2 linked regions of the Neorhizobium galegae genome follow. The protein of the gene in region 1 interacts with the protein of each later gene in a pairwise test. Links are inferred from orthologs where the notes say so. Each region holds a gene or a part of one and is shown in the gene's direction. Other genes may lie near its edges. The genes, in order: LZK81_RS07360 and LZK81_RS20865.

Region 1 (9,272 bases):
GAGCGCCTGCACGACTTTCCAGCAATGCGGCGAAAACGGGCGGCTCTCGTCGGCGCCGCAGAGCGAATAGAGAATACGGGTCACGGCAGGCTCCTGATCTGAACGTTCGGCCGGCAATATTGAGAGCAAATTCTCGTTTGAATCCAATCAGGAAATTTCATGGGTCGCAGTCGATCGACCATTTCGACGATCCCTTAACCGTAACTACCGGCAATCCGGCCCGTTTTAGCAAATGTTAAAACCGGTCCCGCATGGCTTGTCGCACGATCGAACAATTGTGAGGACGAGAGATGGCGGGCGAAGCGAGCAGAACGGGACAGGATCGCGGCCTGCAGGCTGTCGTCCAGCTCATGGCGAAGTTGGATGTGAGCGGCCTGCCGCGCAATTACGAGCTCTTCCACGAGGCGCTCCTCGGCGGCGACGCCGCCCTTTCGCGCGAAGTTCTGGCGCTTCCCGCCGGTCCTTCCCAGACTGTGCTCGACGAGATGGGGCTGCGCCATCAGCTCTCGGCTTTCGTCGCGCTCATGCCTGTCAGGGGTCGCGATCAGGAAATAAAGCTGCTGCTGGAACTTCGGGACAAGATGGCAAGCGGCGTCACCCAGAAGAAGGGCTTCAGCCGCGTGCTGGAAACCGTCGCCCGCAGCCTGCGCCAGGACAGCAGTGCGGGACCTGAGGATATTCTGGCCGAGATCGAATATTTGAGCGTCTCGCTCTCCGATGCCGTGGTCGCCGAAACCGAACTGGAAGCCATCCTGAGATCGGGCGCCGATCGTCTCGTCAAGGCCGAGCGCGAGGCATCCGTCGCCCGTTCGGTGACGCTGCGCGACCGACTGACCTCGCTGCCGAACCATGCGGCACTTGCCGAACGGCTGGAGGCGCTCTACGGCGTCGATGCCGACAGCCGCGATACCGCGCTGTTCCTGGTGACGGTTACCGATTTGCCGCATTTCGCCCGCACCTACGGCGATCCCGCCGTCAACCGGATCGTCAAGAAGGCCGCCTCGATCTTCCGCAAGGCGATCAAGAAAAACGATTTCCTGGCGCGCATCGGCAAGGGTGATTTCGCCTTCGTCTTCCGCGATGTCGGCCGCGACAGCGTGCAGCCGATCGCCGAACGGCTGATCGCTTCGATCACCGACAATCTCGTCTTCGCGGCCTCCGACGGCACGAGCGGGATTGGTCTTTCGGTCGGTGCGGCGCTGACCGCAGACGCCTTTTCACCGCAGGAACTGCGGCTGCAAGCCGGCACGGCGCTTGAAACCGCCAAGGCCAATCCGCGAATGATCGTCGCGCTTCACGGCGAGGCGCCGAAACGGTCATCCTGAATCGGATAGGATCTCCAAAACAGAAGAGGCCGCGGTTTCCCACGGCCTCTGTTTGCGAACGAAGATAGGCGGCCGACAGCGATACGTCCGCGGCCGCCCTCTTGTCCTACCAGGAGGTCGGCGGGATTATGCCGGCACGAACTGGTTCTTCTGCGTGAACCGAACGGAGACATCCGTGACACCGCCAAAGCTCACCTCGTAGGCCGCCGAAGACGTCGCGGTGTCGATCACCTGTCCCTGAACGAAAGAGCCGGCGAGAATGTAATATTTCGGCTTCGGCGTGAACTGGTACAAGAGGCCGGGCTCGAGCTGGACCGCGATCGTCGGCTTGCCGGCCATGGCGATGCCGACATTCAGGTAGACGCTCTTGCTGGCCTGCACGGGCACGGTCGGAATGGTGTCGTCGGCCTGGGCGAGGATAAGGCCTTTCGTCGCGTCGGATGGCCCCGCCGGAAAACCGGGAGCGCCATAGGGGAACGGTCCCTGATAGGTCACCGGCACCTGGTTCTGATTGTTGATCATGACGGCGACCGAACTCGCCGTCTGGAAGGAACGCGGCGAGCCGGGCGTGCCCTGCTGCTGAACGTAGCCAACCGTCACGGAATAGTCGATCGTCCAGTTGAAGGAAGACGTGCTCGGCTGGTCGGGGGTACCCGCAGCGGCGCCGCCAACCATCCAGGCCAGCGACAGGGGGTCGACCGACGGCCCGATAATCTTCGGGATCGTCTGGAATAGGGCAAACTGCTGCCATTTCGCGTTTTCATTGAGAACCGTGAGGCTGTAGGGCTGGCCCGCTGCCTGCGCGCTGAAGGCTTTGATCGCGTTCTGCCCCATGTAAATGGTCATAATACATCTCCTCAATTGGGTTGCCGCCACGACACCATGCGGTGACGGCATCTGTGCTTACGGCACCGGCTTCCGCGGAGCATCATTTGCACAAGCACAACCTAGGATATTTAAATCTGAAAATATGTCACACACGTAACAACCCTGATTTGCATTTTCGCTAAATATCAACCCTACAGACGGCAGCCATGTTTCCGATTTCAGGGTGGTCACGAGCAGATGAAAACGATGAAGAATCCGACAATTTCGGACGAGATAAGGAAAATGGAATTGTTCGGCGCCGCAGATGACGCCGTTATTTCCATGCTTGCAAAAAAGGTAAATATAAACACATACAGAGATCGGCAAACGCTGTTTCTGAGCGGAGATCCTTGCGATACACTTTATATTATACTTTCGGGCGGCATCTATCTTTATTTTATATCCGAAGAAGGCAACGAAGTGATTTTTTCGGAGCTTCAGGCGGGGGACGCAGTCGGCGAGATCGAGTTCGCCCTCAACTACCGGCACTCCTCGAACGCGGTGATATGCGGGGCGACGCGGCTGCTCGAAATCGATCGGAAAACATTCAACGCGCTCTCGGCAATCCCGCAGGTGTCTTCATACCTGATGCGGACGATCGCCCGAAAGCTCCACCGCACCATCATGTTCGCGGAGGGAATGGCGCTTTACCCGCTGGAGATTCGCCTTGCTCGCCTGCTGCTCAATCTCGGCGCCTCCCACGGGCGGTCGACCAGCGACGGCATCCTCATCGAAAAACCGATATCCCAGAGCCGCATGGGCCAGCTCATCAATGCCAGCCGGCCGCGCATCAATGCGCAGCTCCAGGCCTGGAAAAGCGAACGGCTGATCGGCGTGCGGCAGCACCGCATCATCATCTTCAACAAAAGATCGCTGCAGATCATCTCGCGTCATTCAGACCCTGCGGCCTGAATGACGCGGGCGCCTCCCCCCGGGCCGGGCCGCCCGTCGCCGCCTGCCCGGATTGGGTGGCTTACGGGCAACCGTTCTTGACGATGGGGATCAGATCGGCCGTATCTGCGGTGAAGCTCGGACCGAACACGCCGTCCGGCGCGCCGCTGGAGACAACGCTGACCGCCTTGTGGACGTTGTTCGCTGTCACGAACCACGCCCCGCCGCTTGCGCCGCCGCCATACATGGGATGCGGGCGGGCGTCATAGGAGGTGCCGGCCTGCACCACGATGCGGGCCGTTTCCCGATACATATACTCGCCGTCGTCCAACCTTGCCGGGTAACCGGTCACCGTCACGTTTTCATCGACATGGGCGCCGTCGATGCCGAGCTCGTATTTGCCAACGGCGGATGCGACGGTGGTGCGCATCACCGAATAGTCGAACTGCGACCGCGCGAGGCTCGGATCGTTGTCCGCGACCTCGGTCCAGCGCAACAGCACGGCCGCCCTGTCCACGTGGTAGAGCGTCCCGCCACCGTTGGAATACCCCTGATAGAAGCGGATGTTGCTTGCCGCCATGCCGCCTTTCCAGAGGCTGTGGGCGGCGCCGATGACGATATTCGCATCCGCGACGAATTGGGCGCTGGCGGTATAATCGTCCCCGCCCCGCGTGTAGAGAAGCTGGCCACCGAACTTGTAAGGCGCTTCGCCGATCGGCGCCCGTTCAGCATCGCCCACAAGGCTGCCTTCGCTTTCACTTGGATACCCGTCCGTGGGCAGCGTTCCGATCATTTCGCGCTCAGGGATCGCCGCGGCAATTCTTTCCGGCGTCCAGTATTCCGCGGCCGCATTGGCAGACCCCACGCCGCCGGGGTCCCAGCAGGTAAACTCCACCGCCCCCGCGCTGAGCGGCATCATCAGCGCGGATGCCGACAGCAGCGTCGACCACGTCAATCTTCTCACTCTCATGACATTTGCTCTCCCGATTGAAGTTCGGTCGCGCCATCGCGTCCGGCGGCAGCACCGCCTCGATCATCTACCAGAGCGTGTAATTTCCTTCTGTTTCCCTCGGGACAGCGGATATCAACCCGCCGGCCGCCCTTGCCAACAAACGGGGTTTCGGCCAAAACCGCCGCCATGATCACGATTACCGAACTTTCCGCCCGCATCGCCGGGCGTCTCCTCCTCGACAATGCCAGCGTGACGCTTCCGGCGGGCACGAAGGCGGGGCTCGTCGGCCGCAACGGCGCCGGCAAATCCACGCTGTTCAAGGTCATAACCGGTGAGCTGGGCTCGGAAACCGGTTCGGTCTCCTATCCGAAAAGCGCACGTCTCGGCCAGGTGGCGCAGGAGGCGCCGGGCACCGAGGATTCGCTGATCGAAATCGTGCTTTCCGCCGACAAGGAGCGCGCCGCACTGCTGGCGGAGGCGGAGACCGCCACCGATCCGCATCGCATCGCAGACATCCAGATGCGACTCGTCGACATCGACGCCCATTCGGCAGAGGCGCGCGCGGCCAGCATTCTCGCCGGTCTCGGCTTCTCACAGGAAGCGCAGTCCCGGCCTGCCTCGTCGTTTTCGGGCGGCTGGCGGATGCGCGTGGCGCTCGCCTCCGTCCTGTTTGCAGAGCCAGACCTGCTGCTGCTCGACGAGCCGACCAACTATCTCGATCTCGAAGGCACGTTGTGGCTGGAGGACTATATCCGGCGTTATCCGCACACCGTCATCATCATCAGTCATGATCGCGACCTGTTGAACAACGCGGTCAACGCCATCGTGCATCTCGACCAGAAGAAGCTGACCTTCTACCGCGGCGGCTACGACCAGTTCGAGCGCCAGAAGGCCGAGGCCGACGAATTGCAGACCAAGGCCAAGGCCAAGAACGAGGCGGCCCGCAAGCACCTGCAGAGCTTCATCGACCGCTTCAAGGCCAAGGCCACCAAGGCCCGACAGGCGCAGAGCCGCGTCAAGGCATTGGAGCGCATGGGCACCGTCGCCGCAGTGATCGAGGATCATGTCCAGCCGATCACCTTTCCCGAGCCGGAAAAACAGCCCGCCTCGCCGATCGTTGCGATCCAGAACGCCGCCGTCGGTTACGAACCGGGCAAGCCGATCCTCAAGAACATCACGCTGCGCATCGACAATGACGACCGCATCGCGCTGCTCGGCTCGAACGGCAACGGCAAGTCGACCTTCGCCAAGTTCATCGCCAGCCGGCTCAAGGCGGAAAGCGGCGATATCCGCTTGGCGCCGAGCCTGAAGATCGGCTTCTTCGCCCAGCACCAACTCGACGACCTCGTGCCGGCGGATTCGCCCGTCGCCCATGTGCGCCGGCTGATGCCGGATGCGCCCGAAGCCAAAGTCCGCGCCCGCGTGGCGCAGATGGGGCTTGCGACGGAAAAAATGGCGACGGCCGCAAAGGACCTGTCCGGCGGCGAAAAGGCACGCCTGCTGATGGGCCTTGCCGCCTTCCATGCGCCGAATCTGCTGATCCTCGACGAACCGACCAACCATCTCGACATCGATAGCCGCCGCGCGTTGATCGAAGCGCTCAACGACTACGAAGGCGCCGTCATCCTGATCAGCCACGACCGCCACCTGATCGAAGCCACCGTCGACCGGCTGTGGCTTGTGAACAACGGCACCGTGTCGAACTTCGAAGGCGACCTGGAGGAATACCGCAACCTGATCGTCAGCTCCGGTAAAAAAAAAGAAGAAAAAGTTGAACTGACGGAAGATCTTTCCTCGAAGGCGGACCAGCGCAAGGCGAATGCCGAAAAGCGCGCCTCGCTGGCACCGCTCAAGAAAAAGATCAACGAAATCGAGGCCGTAACCGCCAAGCTCGAGAAACTGATCAAGGCCCTTGATAAGGAACTTGCAGACCCGGTTCTCTACGAAAAAGCCCCCGCCAAGGCGGCCCAGAAGGCCAAGGAACGCGGAGAAGCCGCCGCAAAGCTCTCGTCGGCCGAAGACGAATGGCTGATGCTGTCGTCGGAGTACGAAGAGGCTATGGCGAGCTGACCTTGCTCCGGTGGTGAGTATTGCCCTCTTGCCGACCTGACCCGCGATATCCTCGGCGGCGTGGCCGGGAACCCGCCACCCGCAATGCGATTAATCATTAAATTAGGAATCCATTATAGTATCGGCCGATTATTCACAGGGATGATTTTCCGGCCCTATGTCCAATCCGCGGCGGCTTCACGCTCTTTCTGGCCTGCTCGCGGATCGCCGCGGCAATATTGCCATCATGTTCTCTCTGCTGCTCGTGCCGCTGATCACCGCCGTCGGCGCCAGCCTCGACTACGTGCGGGCCTATAACGCCCGTTCGAAAATGCAGGCCGATCTCGATTCCGCCTTGCTCGGCGCAGTGAAAAGCGTGGGAACACTGGACAATGCCGCGCTCAAGAAGCGCATCCAGGAGTGGTTCGCTGCCCAGACCGATCTCGGGAGCGGCGGTTACACGCTCGAAGAAATCGACATCGACACATCGAACCGTAAGATCACCGCGACGGCCCGCGCGACGGTGTCCACGACGCTGCTCAAGATTGCAGGCATCGACGGCGTCGGCGTGGCCACCTCCTCGTCGGTCGAAGGTCCAGGCCGCGCCTATCTCGACGTCCATATCGTACTCGACAAATCCGCTTCGATGCTGCTCGCGGCGACGAGCGCCGGTCAGTCCAGCCTGATGGCGTCACCGGCCAACTGCGCCTTTGCGTGCCATACGCCGGAAGGGACGACCTTCACCTACAAGAGCAAGACCTACAGCAATGTCTACGACCTGTCGGTCGCGATGAACATCAAGCTGCGGGCCGATGTCTCGGTGGACGCCGCGCGAGAAGTTCTAGACCTCATCGACACGGCAGACGCCGCACATGAGCGCATCCGGGTCGGCCTCTATACCCTTGGCGAAACCGCGACCCAGGTGTTGTCTCCGACCTTCTCGACCTCGGCGGCCCGCACAAAACTGAACAGTAAAACCAGCGGCATGACGAGCGCGACCTCCGAAGACGGGACATATTTCGACACTTCGCTGACGGCCCTCAAGCCCATGATCGGAACGGCCGGAGACGGAACCACCAAGGATGCGCCGCTGAAACTCGTGTTGATTCTGACGGACGGGGTCCAATCCGAGCGCAACTGGGTGCTGCAAAGCAACTCCGGTATCCGCTTCCCGACAGCAAAAAACTCGCTCCAGACCGTCGTCACCCCGATCAATTCCAAGTGGTGCAAGCAGGTGAAGGACCTCGATGCCACAATCGGGGTTCTCTACACCGAATACCTGCCGATGACCTGGGACTGGGGTTACAATGCGACGCTCGGCAAGACGATGAGCAGCAGCGGCTTCAGCTCGATCTGGGGAGGCACGGTCGCTTCCGGCAAGAGCAGCAGCACGCGGACAGCCTATATCCCTAAAGCGCTCGAAGAATGCGCGACGAGCGGCGACCTTTTCCTGCAGGCGAATTCGGCCGAGGAAATCGAGGAAGGCCTGTCCTCGCTCTTCAAGCAATATCTCTCCAAGGTAAGGCTGACAAACTAGATGACGCCGATGCACCGTTTCAAAGCCCTCTTGCGGAACGAGCAGGGAACGGCCGCGGTCGAGTTTGCACTGCTTGTCTTGCCATTCTTCGTCTTCCTCTTTTGCATTCTCGATATGGCGCTGATGTTCTTCGTCGACAGCGCGCTCGATTCGGCCCTGCATATGGCCGCCCGTTCCGTCCGGGTCGGCACCGCCTATTCGAACGGCTGGGATCTCGCCGCTTTCAAGAGCAATGTCTGCGACGGTATGGCGCTCGCCTTCAGTTGCGAGGACGAACTGCTGGTCACCACCACCACGATGTCCGATTTCTCGTCGATGAGCTTCACGTCGCCGGTCAGCGGCGGTGTTCTGTCCGTAACCGAGAGCTTTTCTCCGGCCGGGTCGGGGGAATACGTGATGATCCAGGCTTTCCTTCCCTGGGACAGCCTGCTGGCCGCTATCGGCGCAGACGTCAACACGCTCGCCGATGGCACCTATGTGCTCTCCGCTTCCGTGATTTTCAGAAATGAACCCTTTTGAGAAATCGCGCGATGGCACCAAGGCATGATCCCGACCACAGGCAAGGGAACCGGCGCGAAAGAAGCGTGCGGGCCCTGCTCGCCGACCGCAAAGGCCAGTCCGGCATCGAGTTCACCCTGCTTCTGCCGATCATGGCCCTGCTGTTCGCCGGCACCGTCGACCTCGGAGAAGGCCTGATGGTGAAGCGGAAGATCAACCAGATCGCGGAAGTGGCAAGCGACATCGTCTCCCAGGAGACGAGCTGGAGCAACAGCGAGCTCAATACCCTTCTCCAAGGGACCGCCTCCATTCTCATTCCCTTCAACAGCAGCGCACTTGCAATCCAGGTGGCCCTCATAGACTTCGACGCCGCCGGCAACGCGAAGGTCAACTGGTCGTCGGCCTTTCAAGCGAACGCGCAGGCATCAGGGGACCCGCCCGCCTTCGAAATCCCCGCCGACCTGATCGAAAGCAACGTGCAGCTCGTCGTCGTGCAGGTGAATTACGCGATGACGACGCCTTTCACGTCGCTGTTTTCCACCGTTACCGGCTCAGGCGAGTACAGCTTTGTCGGCAAGGCGATCTCCCGTCCGCGGGTCGGCGACAAAATCACCAAGAAGTAGGCTAGGACCTGCAATCCGGCAGAAGCCGTCCTTGCGGTCCGTTTCGCAGGTTGCATGCGGTGGACAACCCATAATAACCAGCCATTAACCATAATCGGCGAATGTGACGTCGCTTCAACTCCTCAGTCACTTTTTAGCCGAGTCGCTCCCATGTTTGTCCGCGTCCTTTGTGTCGCCGCCGCCGTCGCGTGCCTTCTTTCCTCCTGCGCCGGTCGCAGCCAGACCGAGAGCGGCTCGCTTGCCACCTCATTTGCGCCCGCCAAGGCACTCTCCTCGTCCAAATCGCCCAGAAAGGTCGAAGCGGATTCGCCGGTAGCGCTGACGCCGGTCGCTTGGGGGCGTTTCAACAATCCCGGCAGCCTTTCCGGCCGCACCCTCACCGCCTCGTCGCTTTCCGACCTGAAGCTCGCCGACAAGGAGGTCGTGCTGACCTTCGACGACGGCCCGATGCCGAAGAAGACGGAGAAGATCCTCTCCATCCTCGACGAATACGACGTCAAGGCGACCTTCCTGATGGTCGGGCAGATGGC
Region 2 (9,857 bases), 2.8 Mb from region 1 along the record:
GGCCGTACCGCTCCGAAGGGCCGCACCATGGGTCACGCCGGTGCAGTCGTTTCCGGCGGCAAGGGTGACGCGGAATCGAAGATCGCGGCCATGGAATCGGCTGGCATCAAGGTGTCGCCTTCTCCGGCCCGTCTCGGCAAGACCTTGGTTGAAGTCCTCAAGGGCTGACGCCACATAAAGGACAATCGCCACCCCTAGATAGATAGGTGGCGATTGATCCGATAAGCTTCGGACAGGCGAAGCGTCCCATTGTTTCGCCTGTCCATGTTTTGCGTCTCTCAATTTCTGGAGACGCGTGACCGCCAAGCGCGGTCCGGTACCAAGACGAAGACCAAGAAAATGCGGAAGCCGGAGTATTTTCCGGTCCCGATTACGTCAGGAGGCGGGCGCGGCGCCCGCAGATAACCATGGCACGGCAAGAAGCCAACGAGCAGTTCCTCATCACCTCTTTCCTCGACGGACAGAACGCGGCCTATATCGAGCAGCTTCATGCTCGTTACGAGGACGACCCGACATCCGTCGCGCCGGAATGGCAGGCCTTCTTCAAGGCGCTCGCCGACAATCCGGACGATGTGAAGGCGGCGGCGAAGGGTGCCTCGTGGCAGCGCAAGAACTGGCCGATCGCGGCCAATGGCGAGCTGGTCTCGGCGCTCGACGGCAACTGGCCGATCGTCGAAAAGGCGATCGAAACCAAGGTGAAGGCAAAGGCGGAAGCGACTGCTGCCGCGACCGGCAAGCCGGTCAACGAAACCGATGTGCTGCAGGCGACGCGGGACTCCGTGCGCGCCATCATGATGATCCGCGCCTACCGCATGCGGGGTCACCTGCATGCCAAGCTCGATCCGCTCGGCATTGCCAGCGCGGTCGAGGACTATAATGAACTGTCGCCGTCCGCTTACGGCTTCACCGAGGCGGACTACGACCGCCGGATCTTCATCGACAACGTGCTCGGCCTCGAATACGCGACGCTGCGCCAGATGATCGAGATTCTGGAGCGGACCTATTGCTCGACCTTGGGTGTCGAGTTCATGCACATTTCCAATCCGGAAGAAAAGTCCTGGATCCAGGAACGCATCGAAGGCCCGGGCAAGGGCGTCGAATTCACGCCGGAAGGCAAGAAGGCGATCCTTTCCAAGCTGGTCGAAGCGGAAGGCTACGAGCAGTTCCTCGACGTCCGCTTCAAGGGTACGAAGCGCTTCGGCCTCGACGGCGGTGAATCGCTGATCCCGGCGCTCGAACAGATCATCAAGCGCGGCGGCCAGGAAGGTCTTGAAGAAGTTGTTCTCGGCATGCCGCATCGCGGCCGCCTGAACGTGCTGACCAACGTCATGCTCAAGCCGCACCGCGCGGTGTTCCACGAATTCAAGGGCGGTTCGTTCAAGCCCGACGAAGTCGAAGGTTCGGGCGACGTCAAGTACCATCTCGGCGCTTCGTCGGACCGCGAGTTCGACGGCAACAAGGTCCATATGTCGCTGACGGCGAACCCGTCGCATCTGGAAATCGTCAACCCGGTCGTCATGGGCAAGGCTCGCGCCAAGCAGGACATGCTCGCCAAGGCCTGGGACGGCGACATCATTCCCCTGAAGGAGCGCTCCAAGGTTCTGCCGCTCCTGCTGCACGGCGACGCCGCGTTTGCGGGCCAGGGCGTCGTGGCTGAAATCCTCGGCCTTTCGGGCCTGCGCGGCCACCGCGTCGCCGGCACGATGCACGTCATCGTCAACAACCAGATCGGCTTCACCACCAATCCGGCCTTCTCGCGTTCGTCGCCCTATCCGTCCGACGTCGCCAAGATGATCGAGGCGCCGATCTTCCACGTCAACGGCGACGATCCGGAAGCGGTCGTCTACGCCGCCAAGGTCGCGACCGAATACCGGATGAAGTTCCACAAGCCGGTGGTCATCGACATGTTCTGCTACCGCCGCTTCGGCCATAACGAAGGCGACGAGCCGGCGTTCACGCAGCCGAAGATGTACAAGGTCATCCGCGCCCACAAGACCGTCGCGCAGATCTATGCCGACCGCCTGATCGCCGAAGGTCTCCTCACCGACGGCGAATTCGAGAAGATGAAGGCCGACTGGCGCGCCAATCTCGAAACCGAGTTCGAGGCCGGCCAGAGCTACAAGCCGAACAAGGCCGACTGGCTGGACGGCCAGTGGTCGGGCCTGCGTTCCGCCGACAATGCCGACGAACAGCGCCGCGGCAAGACCGCGATGCCGATGAGGGAACTGCGGGAGATCGGCCGCAAGCTGTCGACCATCCCGGAAGGCTTCAACGCTCACCGTACCATCAAGCGGTTCATGGAAAACCGCGCCCAGATGGTCGAGACCGGCGAAGGCATCGACTGGGCCATGGCGGAAGCCCTGGCATTCGGTTCGCTCGCCGTCGAAGGCACCAAGATCCGCCTGTCCGGCCAGGATTGCGAACGCGGCACGTTTTCGCAGCGTCATTCGGTTCTCTACGATCAGGATACCGAAGAGCGCTACATTCCGCTCGCCAACCTGTCGCCGACCCAGGCCCGTTACGAAGTCATCAACTCGATGCTTTCGGAAGAGGCGGTCCTCGGCTTCGAATATGGCTATTCGCTCGCCCGCCCGAACGCGCTGACCCTCTGGGAAGCCCAATTCGGCGACTTCGCCAACGGTGCGCAGGTCGTGTTCGACCAGTTCATCTCGTCGGGCGAACGCAAGTGGCTGCGCATGTCCGGCCTCGTCTGCCTGCTGCCGCACGGTTATGAAGGACAGGGTCCGGAACACTCCTCGGCACGCCTGGAGCGCTGGCTGCAGATGTGCGCCGAAGACAACATGCAGGTGGCCAACGTCACGACGCCGGCTAACTACTTCCACATTCTGCGCCGGCAGACGAAGCGCGACTTCCGCAAGCCGCTGATCCTTATGACGCCGAAGTCTCTGCTGCGCCACAAGCGAGCCACCTCGACGCTTGCCGAAATGGCCGGCGAATCCTCCTTCCATCGCCTGCTCTGGGACGATGCGGAGGTCATCAAGGACGGTCCGATCAAACTGCAGAAGGATGCCAAGATCCGTCGCGTCGTGCTCTGCACCGGCAAGGTCTATTACGACCTGCTCGAAGAGCGCGAAAAGCGCGGCATCGACGACATCTACCTGCTGCGCATCGAACAGCTTTATCCGTTCCCGGCCAAGGCTCTGATCAACGAGCTTTCCCGCTTCCGCAATGCGGAAATGGTCTGGTGCCAGGAAGAGCCGAAGAACATGGGTGCATGGTCGTTCATCGACCCGTATCTGGAATGGGTTCTGGCGCATATCGATGCAAAGTATCAGCGTGTCCGTTACACGGGCCGGCCGGCAGCGGCCTCGCCTGCAACGGGCCAGATGTCGAAGCATCTCGCACAGCTCGAAGCCTTCCTCGAAGATGCGCTCGGCGGCTGATTCCCAGCCGCTCCTCCACTTTTCACAGACACAACCTGACAAACACGGAAACAGATCATGGCCACCGAAATCCGCGTCCCCACTCTGGGAGAATCCGTCAGCGAGGCAACCGTCGGCACCTGGTTCAAGAAGGTCGGCGACACGGTCAAGGCCGACGAGCCGCTTCTCGAGCTCGAAACGGACAAGGTGACCGTCGAGGTTCCGTCGCCGGCTGCAGGCGTTCTGACCGAGATTGTCGCCGCCAACGGCGAGACCGTCGGTCTCGGCGCCCTGCTCGGCCAGATCGCCGCAGGTGCGGCAGGTGCCGCGACCGCAGCTCCGGCTGCAAAGCCTGCCGAAGCCGCACCGGCCAAGGCTGCCGAACCGGCTGCTCCGGCGCCGGTCGCCGCTGCCGCCACCTCGATGCCGCCGGCTCCGGCTGCCGCCAAGATCGCTGCGGACAGCAACATCTCGACTGCCGATATCGATGGTTCGGGCAAGCGTGGCCAGGTCCTCAAGGGCGACGTGATCGCTGCGGTCGCCAAGGGCATTTCCGCTCCGGCTGCCGCCCCTGCCGCTCCGGCGGCACCGCGCCCGGTTTCCTCGGCTGACGACGCATCCCGCGAAGAGCGCGTGAAGATGACGCGCCTGCGCCAGACGATCGCCCGCCGCCTCAAGGACGCGCAGAACACCGCCGCCATGCTGACCACCTATAACGAGGTGGACATGAAGGCGGTCATGGACCTGCGCAACCGCTACAAGGACGTGTTCGAGAAGAAGCATGGCGTGAAGCTCGGCTTTATGGGCTTCTTCACCAAGGCCGTCACCCACGCGCTGAAGGAACTGCCGGCCGTCAACGCCGAGATCGATGGCACCGACATCATCTACAAGCAGTATTGCCATGTCGGCGTCGCCGTCGGCACCGACAAGGGCCTCGTGGTTCCGGTTGTGCGCAATGCCGACCAGATGTCGATCGCCGAAATCGAGAAGGATATCGGCCGCCTCGGCAAGCTCGCCCGCGACGGCCAGCTCTCCATGGCCGACATGCAGGGCGGCACGTTTACCATCTCGAACGGCGGCGTCTACGGTTCGCTGATGTCCTCGCCGATCCTCAACGCGCCGCAGTCCGGCATTCTCGGCATGCACAAGATCCAGGACCGTCCGGTCGTCATCGGCGGCCAGATCGTCATCCGCCCGATGATGTATCTGGCGCTCTCCTACGACCACCGCATGGTGGACGGCAAGGAAGCCGTGACCTTCCTGGTGCGCGTCAAGGAAAGCCTCGAAGATCCGGAACGCCTGGTTCTCGATCTCTAAGACGGGAACGGACCTATGGAAACGCTCGGGGTCACCGCAACGCCATACATGACGCTGCTGGCCTTGAGCGTTGTCCTGCTGGTCTTCCATGTCCTGCTGCAGGGCATGCTTTCGACCCGCGAACTCGGCTCGGAGTGGAATGCCGGACCGCGGGACGCGGGGCTGGCACCGAAGGGCAGGTTCGCGGGGCGTGCCGCCCGTGCCTCGAAGAATTTCCAGGAGACCTATCCGGCGTTCGTCGGCCTGCTGCTCGGCGTTGCCTTTGCGGGAGACGATGCGTCCGGCTGGGGGCTGATCGGCGGCTGGATCTGGCTGGTCGCCCGGGTCGTCTATATCCCGCTCTACATGGGCGGCGTGCCCTATATCCGGTCCGTCGTCTGGACGGTGAGCCTGATCGGGCTTCTCGCCATGACCATCGCGCTGTTCCGGTGATGCCATGATCGCATCCTTCAAGACATGGCTTCCGATTTTGTGCCTGGCGCCGGGCATGGCAGTTGCCGCCGAGCGATGCGCGATCGAGAAGGCCGTGTTCGTGGAGACTACTGCCGGAACGGTGCTCGCCTTCAAGCCGGTCGGTTCGGATGCAGCCGTGGTCAGCCATCTCTTCACGATCACCGGGGCCAAGCTGAAGCTCGACGGCAACGTGATGTACGACGAGGAATCCAAGCGCCCGGGCGGCATGGTGACGAACAACTGCCCGCAGGGTGATGCGACCGGCGCCGAACTTCTGGGCCTGCACCGTCTGGACCGGCGTGCCCTATGCCCTTGATGTGGCGACCGGCCATATCGACATATTGGGCGCGGCGAATACCCCGGCGCCGGACGCGATCCTGATGCCGGGTTTCGGCCCGTCGATCCGACATTCGACGCTGTGGGGCAAGAGCGGTCTGAAACAGGTCCCCTGGGACCTTTACGAGTTCAAGGAATGCAAGGCATGAGCGAAAACCCTGTTCTTCTGGTGACCGGCGGAAGCCGCGGCATCGGTGCGGCGGTCTCGCTCATGGCCGCCAGCCGTGGTTGGCGCGTGGCGGTGAACTACGCATCCAATCGGAAGGCAGCCGAAAAGGTGGTTTCGGAAATCGAGGCCGCCGGCGGCGAGGCGATCACGGTTCAGGCGGACGTCGGCAATGCCGCCGAGATCGTGTCGATGTTCGAGGCGGTCGATCGGCATTTCGGGCGGCTGGACGGGCTGGTCAACAATGCCGGGATCGTCGACATGCCGCAGCGCATCGACGAGATGAGCGCCGAACGCATCGAGCGAATGATGCGGGTCAATGTCACCGGTTCGATCCTGTGTGCCGGAGAGGCGGTGCGCCGCATGTCGACGAAACACGGCGGCAAGGGTGGCGCGATCGTCAATATCTCGTCGATGGCTGCCAAGCTGGGCTCTCCGGGACAATATGTCGATTACGCAGCTTCGAAGGCGGCGATCGACACGCTGACCATTGGCCTGGCGCGCGAAGTCGCGACCGAAGGCGTGCGCGTCAATGCGATCCGCCCGGGCATTATCGACACCGATATCCACGCGTCCGGCGGCCTGCCGGACCGGGCGCGCGATATGGCGTCCAGCGTTCCCATGCAACGGCCGGGCAGGGCGGAAGAAGTGGCGGATGCCGTCCTCTATTTTCTGTCGCCAGCGGCTTCCTACGTAACCGGCGCCATACTCGACGTGAGCGGCGGGCGCTAAGAGATGAAGAGAAGGAAAAAGAACTATGGCTTATGATGTCGTCGTCATCGGAAGCGGCCCCGGCGGTTACGTCTGCGCGGTGAAGGCCGCCCAGCTCGGCCTCAAGGTCGCGGTCGTGGAAAAGCGCGCCACCTATGGCGGGACCTGCCTCAACATCGGCTGCATCCCCTCCAAGGCGCTGCTGCACGCCTCCGAGATGTTCGCTCACGCCGCCCACGGCATGGATGCGCTCGGCGTCGAGGTCTCCGCGCCAAAACTCAATCTCGAAAAGATGATGGCTCACAAGGACGCGACCGTGAAGTCGAACGTCGACGGCGTCTCCTTCCTGTTCAAGAAGAACAAGATCGACGGCTTCATCGGTACCGGCAAGATCGTCTCGGCCGGCAAGGTCTCGGTGACCGGCGACGACGGCAAGGTCCAGGAATTTGAGACCAAGAACATAGTCATCGCCACCGGCTCCGACGTTGCGGGCATTCCGGGCGTCAATGTCGAGATCGACGAGAAGGTGATCATCTCCTCCACCGGCGGCATCGCGCTCGAAAAGGTGCCGCAGCATCTGATCGTGGTCGGCGGCGGCGTCATCGGCATGGAGCTCGGTTCGGTCTGGTCGCGCCTCGGCGCCAAGGTCACCGTGATCGAATATCTCGACAAGCTGCTCGGCGGCATGGACGGCGAAGTCTCCAAGCAGTTCCAGCGGATGATGGCCAAGCAGGGCATGGACATCCGCACGGATGCCAAGGTCACCGGCGTCGAAAAGACCGCCAATGGCGCCAAGGTCACCTACGAGCCGGTCAAGGGTGGTGACGCCCAGACGCTGGAAGCCGACGTCGTGCTGATCTCTACCGGCCGCAAGCCCTACACCGCAGGCCTCGGCCTGGAAGAAGCGGGCGTCAAGCTCGACAATCGCGGCCGCGTCGAGATCGATGGCCACTTCAAGACCAATGTCGAAGGCATCTACGCGATCGGCGACGTGGTCAAGGGACCGATGCTTGCCCACAAGGCGGAAGACGAAGGTGTGGCGATGGCGGAAATCCTCGCCGGCCAGCATGGCCATGTGAACTACGACGTCATCCCGAGCGTCGTCTATACCCAGCCGGAAGTCGCGTCCGTCGGCAAGACCGAGGAAGAGCTGAAGGCTGCAGGCATCGCCTACAAGGTCGGCAAGTTCCCGTTCACGGCGAACGGCCGCGCCCGCGCCATGCTGGCGACGGACGGTTTCGTGAAGTTCTTGGCCGACAAGGACACCGACCGGGTTCTCGGCGGCCATATCGTCGGCTTCGGCGCCGGCGAGATGATCCACGAGATCGCCGTGCTGATGGAATTCGGCGGCTCCTCGGAAGACCTCGGCCGCACCTGCCATGCCCACCCGACCATGTCGGAGGCCGTCAAGGAAGCCGCACTCGCGACCTTCTTCAAGCCGATCCATATGTGAGCGCGTCTGGTGCTTTCATGCCAGTATGATCAGGAAGGGTGGGACATTGTCCTGCCCTTTCGCCGTTAGTGCGATCTACCCCTCGAAGCGGCCCGTGGCATCACGATCGCGTTCGTATCGTCTCGTGAGCGGAAACGGCGGCAACCAGGACTCGCGGCGGATGATCCAGCTTTCGTAGGTTGGCATCAGCTGGTCGGGGGCATCCAGGGATCCGAGGTTGACTTCGATCTCGTCCGCGGTGCGTGCGAAAACAGAGGAGCCGCAGCGGGGACAGAAAAACCGGCCGGCGTAATCGCGTGTCTCGCCATCGACCGTCACCGCATCCTGGGGAAATATCGCGGAAGCGTGGAAAAGTGCTCCATGATGCTTGCGGCAGTCGAGGCAATGACAGAGGCCGACCCGGTACGGCAGTCCCGACGCTACAATTCGCACGTTGCCGCACAGGCAACCACCGGTAAATCGATCCATGTCGCGTCTCCTCCAAGATCAAGCGGCCGGAATTTTTACACCGAGCAGCGCCTTCGGTGCAATTGTCCGCAGCGGACGATAACGTTCATCGCTACCAGCCGAACACACGGCCTGGAATTGCGATCGGTCAATTCCAGGATTAAATCTTGGACAGGCTTGCCGCTTTCGCTTGAGCCTCCGGCAAACGGCCATAGACTGGATCCCATTGTTCCAATCTTCTGAAAAGGCCGAGAAATGGCTCTCTCGTTCACCTTGCCTCAGCGTATCCTGCATTGGCTAATGGCGGCGCTGATCCTCTTCAACCTGCTTTTCACCGATGCGGTGGAGACTGCCGCGCGGCTGATGTTCCGCGGCCAGGCGCTGACGCCGGAACAGGTGAGCGCGGCCAACATCCATGCCTATGTCGGTATCAGCGTTCTGGTTCTCGGCCTGATCCGGCTCTGTCTGCGGCTGGTGCAAGGTGTGCCGCCGGAGCCAAGACAAGAGCCGCCGTTCCTGCGGGTGGTGGCGAAGATCAGCCACTGGGCTTTTTACGCGCTTTTTGTCGCCATGCCGCTTGCCGGCATCGGCGCCTGGTTCTTCGGCAACGCGACAGCCGGCTTCGCCCATGCGGGACCGCTGAAACTTTTGATGTGGACGTTGATCGTCGCCCATATCGGCGGCGCGCTGGTGCACCAGTTCTACTGGAAGACCGATGTGCTGAAGCGGATGACGAGTGGTCGATGAAGGATGGGCGGTGTCAATTGACCGCCGTCACCTTGAAGCCCTTCTTCCGGAAGAGCTCGACAAGGCCTTCCTCGCCGGGCAGGTGAAGAGCGCCGACGGCCATGAAGGCGCCGCCCTGATCGAGGATTGGGGCTGCCCGATCGGCCATCACATGGTTGCGCTTGCTGACCACCAGGTTTTCGAAGTCGCCATAACCGGCCTCGTCCTCGGTTCCGTCGGGTGCGACGGCTTTCAGCATCGGCATGGCAAGGCCGATCTCGCCGGAAAGATAGACTTCCGTCAGCGTCTCGAAGACATCGTCGACGCGCTTGCCGAGCTTGATGGTTTCGATCAGCGACTTGAGGTGCAGCTCGATCGGGATGGCGTTCAGCGCCGCCGCCTGCTCTTCGAGCGTTTCCAGGCCCTTGACGGGCTTGCCCTCGGCCGTTGCCTGTTCGGCGATCTTCTTGTCGAGGAAGGCGACGTTCTGGGCCTTGCGGGCAAGCTCGCAGGCCGGCACGGAAACGAGCGCCATCAGCATCCACGGCCGCATGCGCGAGACCGCCGAGAGCGGCACTCCGCGCGCCTTCAGACCGGTTTCGAGTAGCGCGACGTCTTCCTTCGGCAACAGCGAATCGATCGTGCTGCCATCCGTCAGCATCATCAGTTCCGGCTTCGCCAGCATCGCGGCCATGGCCTTCTTTTCGTCGATCACCTCGTCGGACTCGATGATGATCGTCTTTGCCTTGGAATGGGCTTCAGCAGCGCCGAGCGGCATTTTCAGCACCCGCGGGTCGGAGACGTGCATGGTGCCGAGCAGATAGGATGGTGCCAGCCCGTCCTTCTCGATCTTCCAGAATATGCC

The links.
Region 2: the proteins of LZK81_RS07360 (region 1) and LZK81_RS20865 interact in binary tests that used the Escherichia coli proteins (3 or more experiments, as listed by UniProt). The link is inferred for Neorhizobium galegae from one-to-one orthologs.

Annotation. Positions count from the first base shown.
Region 1 is NZ_CP090095.1:1,466,814-1,476,085, reverse strand. What follows is about bases 3,730-6,663. They hold LZK81_RS07360 (ATP-binding cassette domain-containing protein), read left to right. Parts: upstream 3,730-4,221; coding sequence 4,222-6,105; downstream 6,106-6,663. Other genes in these bases: LZK81_RS07355 (TadE/TadG family type IV pilus assembly protein), read left to right, coding at 6,263-6,663; LZK81_RS07365 (hypothetical protein), read right to left, coding at 3,730-4,053. In the rest of the region: LZK81_RS07385 (glutathione S-transferase family protein), read right to left, coding at 1-84; LZK81_RS07380 (sensor domain-containing diguanylate cyclase), read left to right, coding at 291-1,325; LZK81_RS07375 (hypothetical protein), read right to left, coding at 1,452-2,171; LZK81_RS07370 (Crp/Fnr family transcriptional regulator), read left to right, coding at 2,391-3,104; more of LZK81_RS07365, read right to left, coding at 3,166-3,729; more of LZK81_RS07355, read left to right, coding at 6,664-7,621; LZK81_RS07350 (TadE/TadG family type IV pilus assembly protein), read left to right, coding at 7,631-8,140; LZK81_RS07345 (TadE/TadG family type IV pilus assembly protein), read left to right, coding at 8,206-8,742; LZK81_RS07340 (polysaccharide deacetylase family protein), read left to right, coding at 8,893-9,272. UniProt on the Escherichia coli protein: Genetic data indicate it may be involved in ribosome assembly or function.
Region 2 is NZ_CP090095.1:4,226,538-4,236,394, reverse strand. Bases 86-3,604 are described here. They hold LZK81_RS20865 (2-oxoglutarate dehydrogenase E1 component), read left to right. Parts: upstream 86-407; coding sequence 408-3,404; downstream 3,405-3,604. Other genes in these bases: odhB (2-oxoglutarate dehydrogenase complex dihydrolipoyllysine-residue succinyltransferase), read left to right, coding at 3,462-3,604; sucD (succinate--CoA ligase subunit alpha), read left to right, coding at 86-168. In the rest of the region: more of sucD, read left to right, coding at 1-85; more of odhB, read left to right, coding at 3,605-4,700; LZK81_RS20855 (MAPEG family protein), read left to right, coding at 4,716-5,132; LZK81_RS20850 (hypothetical protein), read left to right, coding at 5,188-5,469; LZK81_RS20845 (hypothetical protein), read left to right, coding at 5,453-5,638; LZK81_RS20840 (SDR family oxidoreductase), read left to right, coding at 5,635-6,387; lpdA (dihydrolipoyl dehydrogenase), read left to right, coding at 6,413-7,819; LZK81_RS20830 (GFA family protein), read right to left, coding at 7,895-8,287; LZK81_RS20825 (cytochrome b), read left to right, coding at 8,522-9,013; LZK81_RS20820 (TraB/GumN family protein), read right to left, coding at 9,027-9,857. UniProt on the Escherichia coli protein: E1 component of the 2-oxoglutarate dehydrogenase (OGDH) complex which catalyzes the decarboxylation of 2-oxoglutarate, the first step in the conversion of 2-oxoglutarate to succinyl-CoA and CO(2).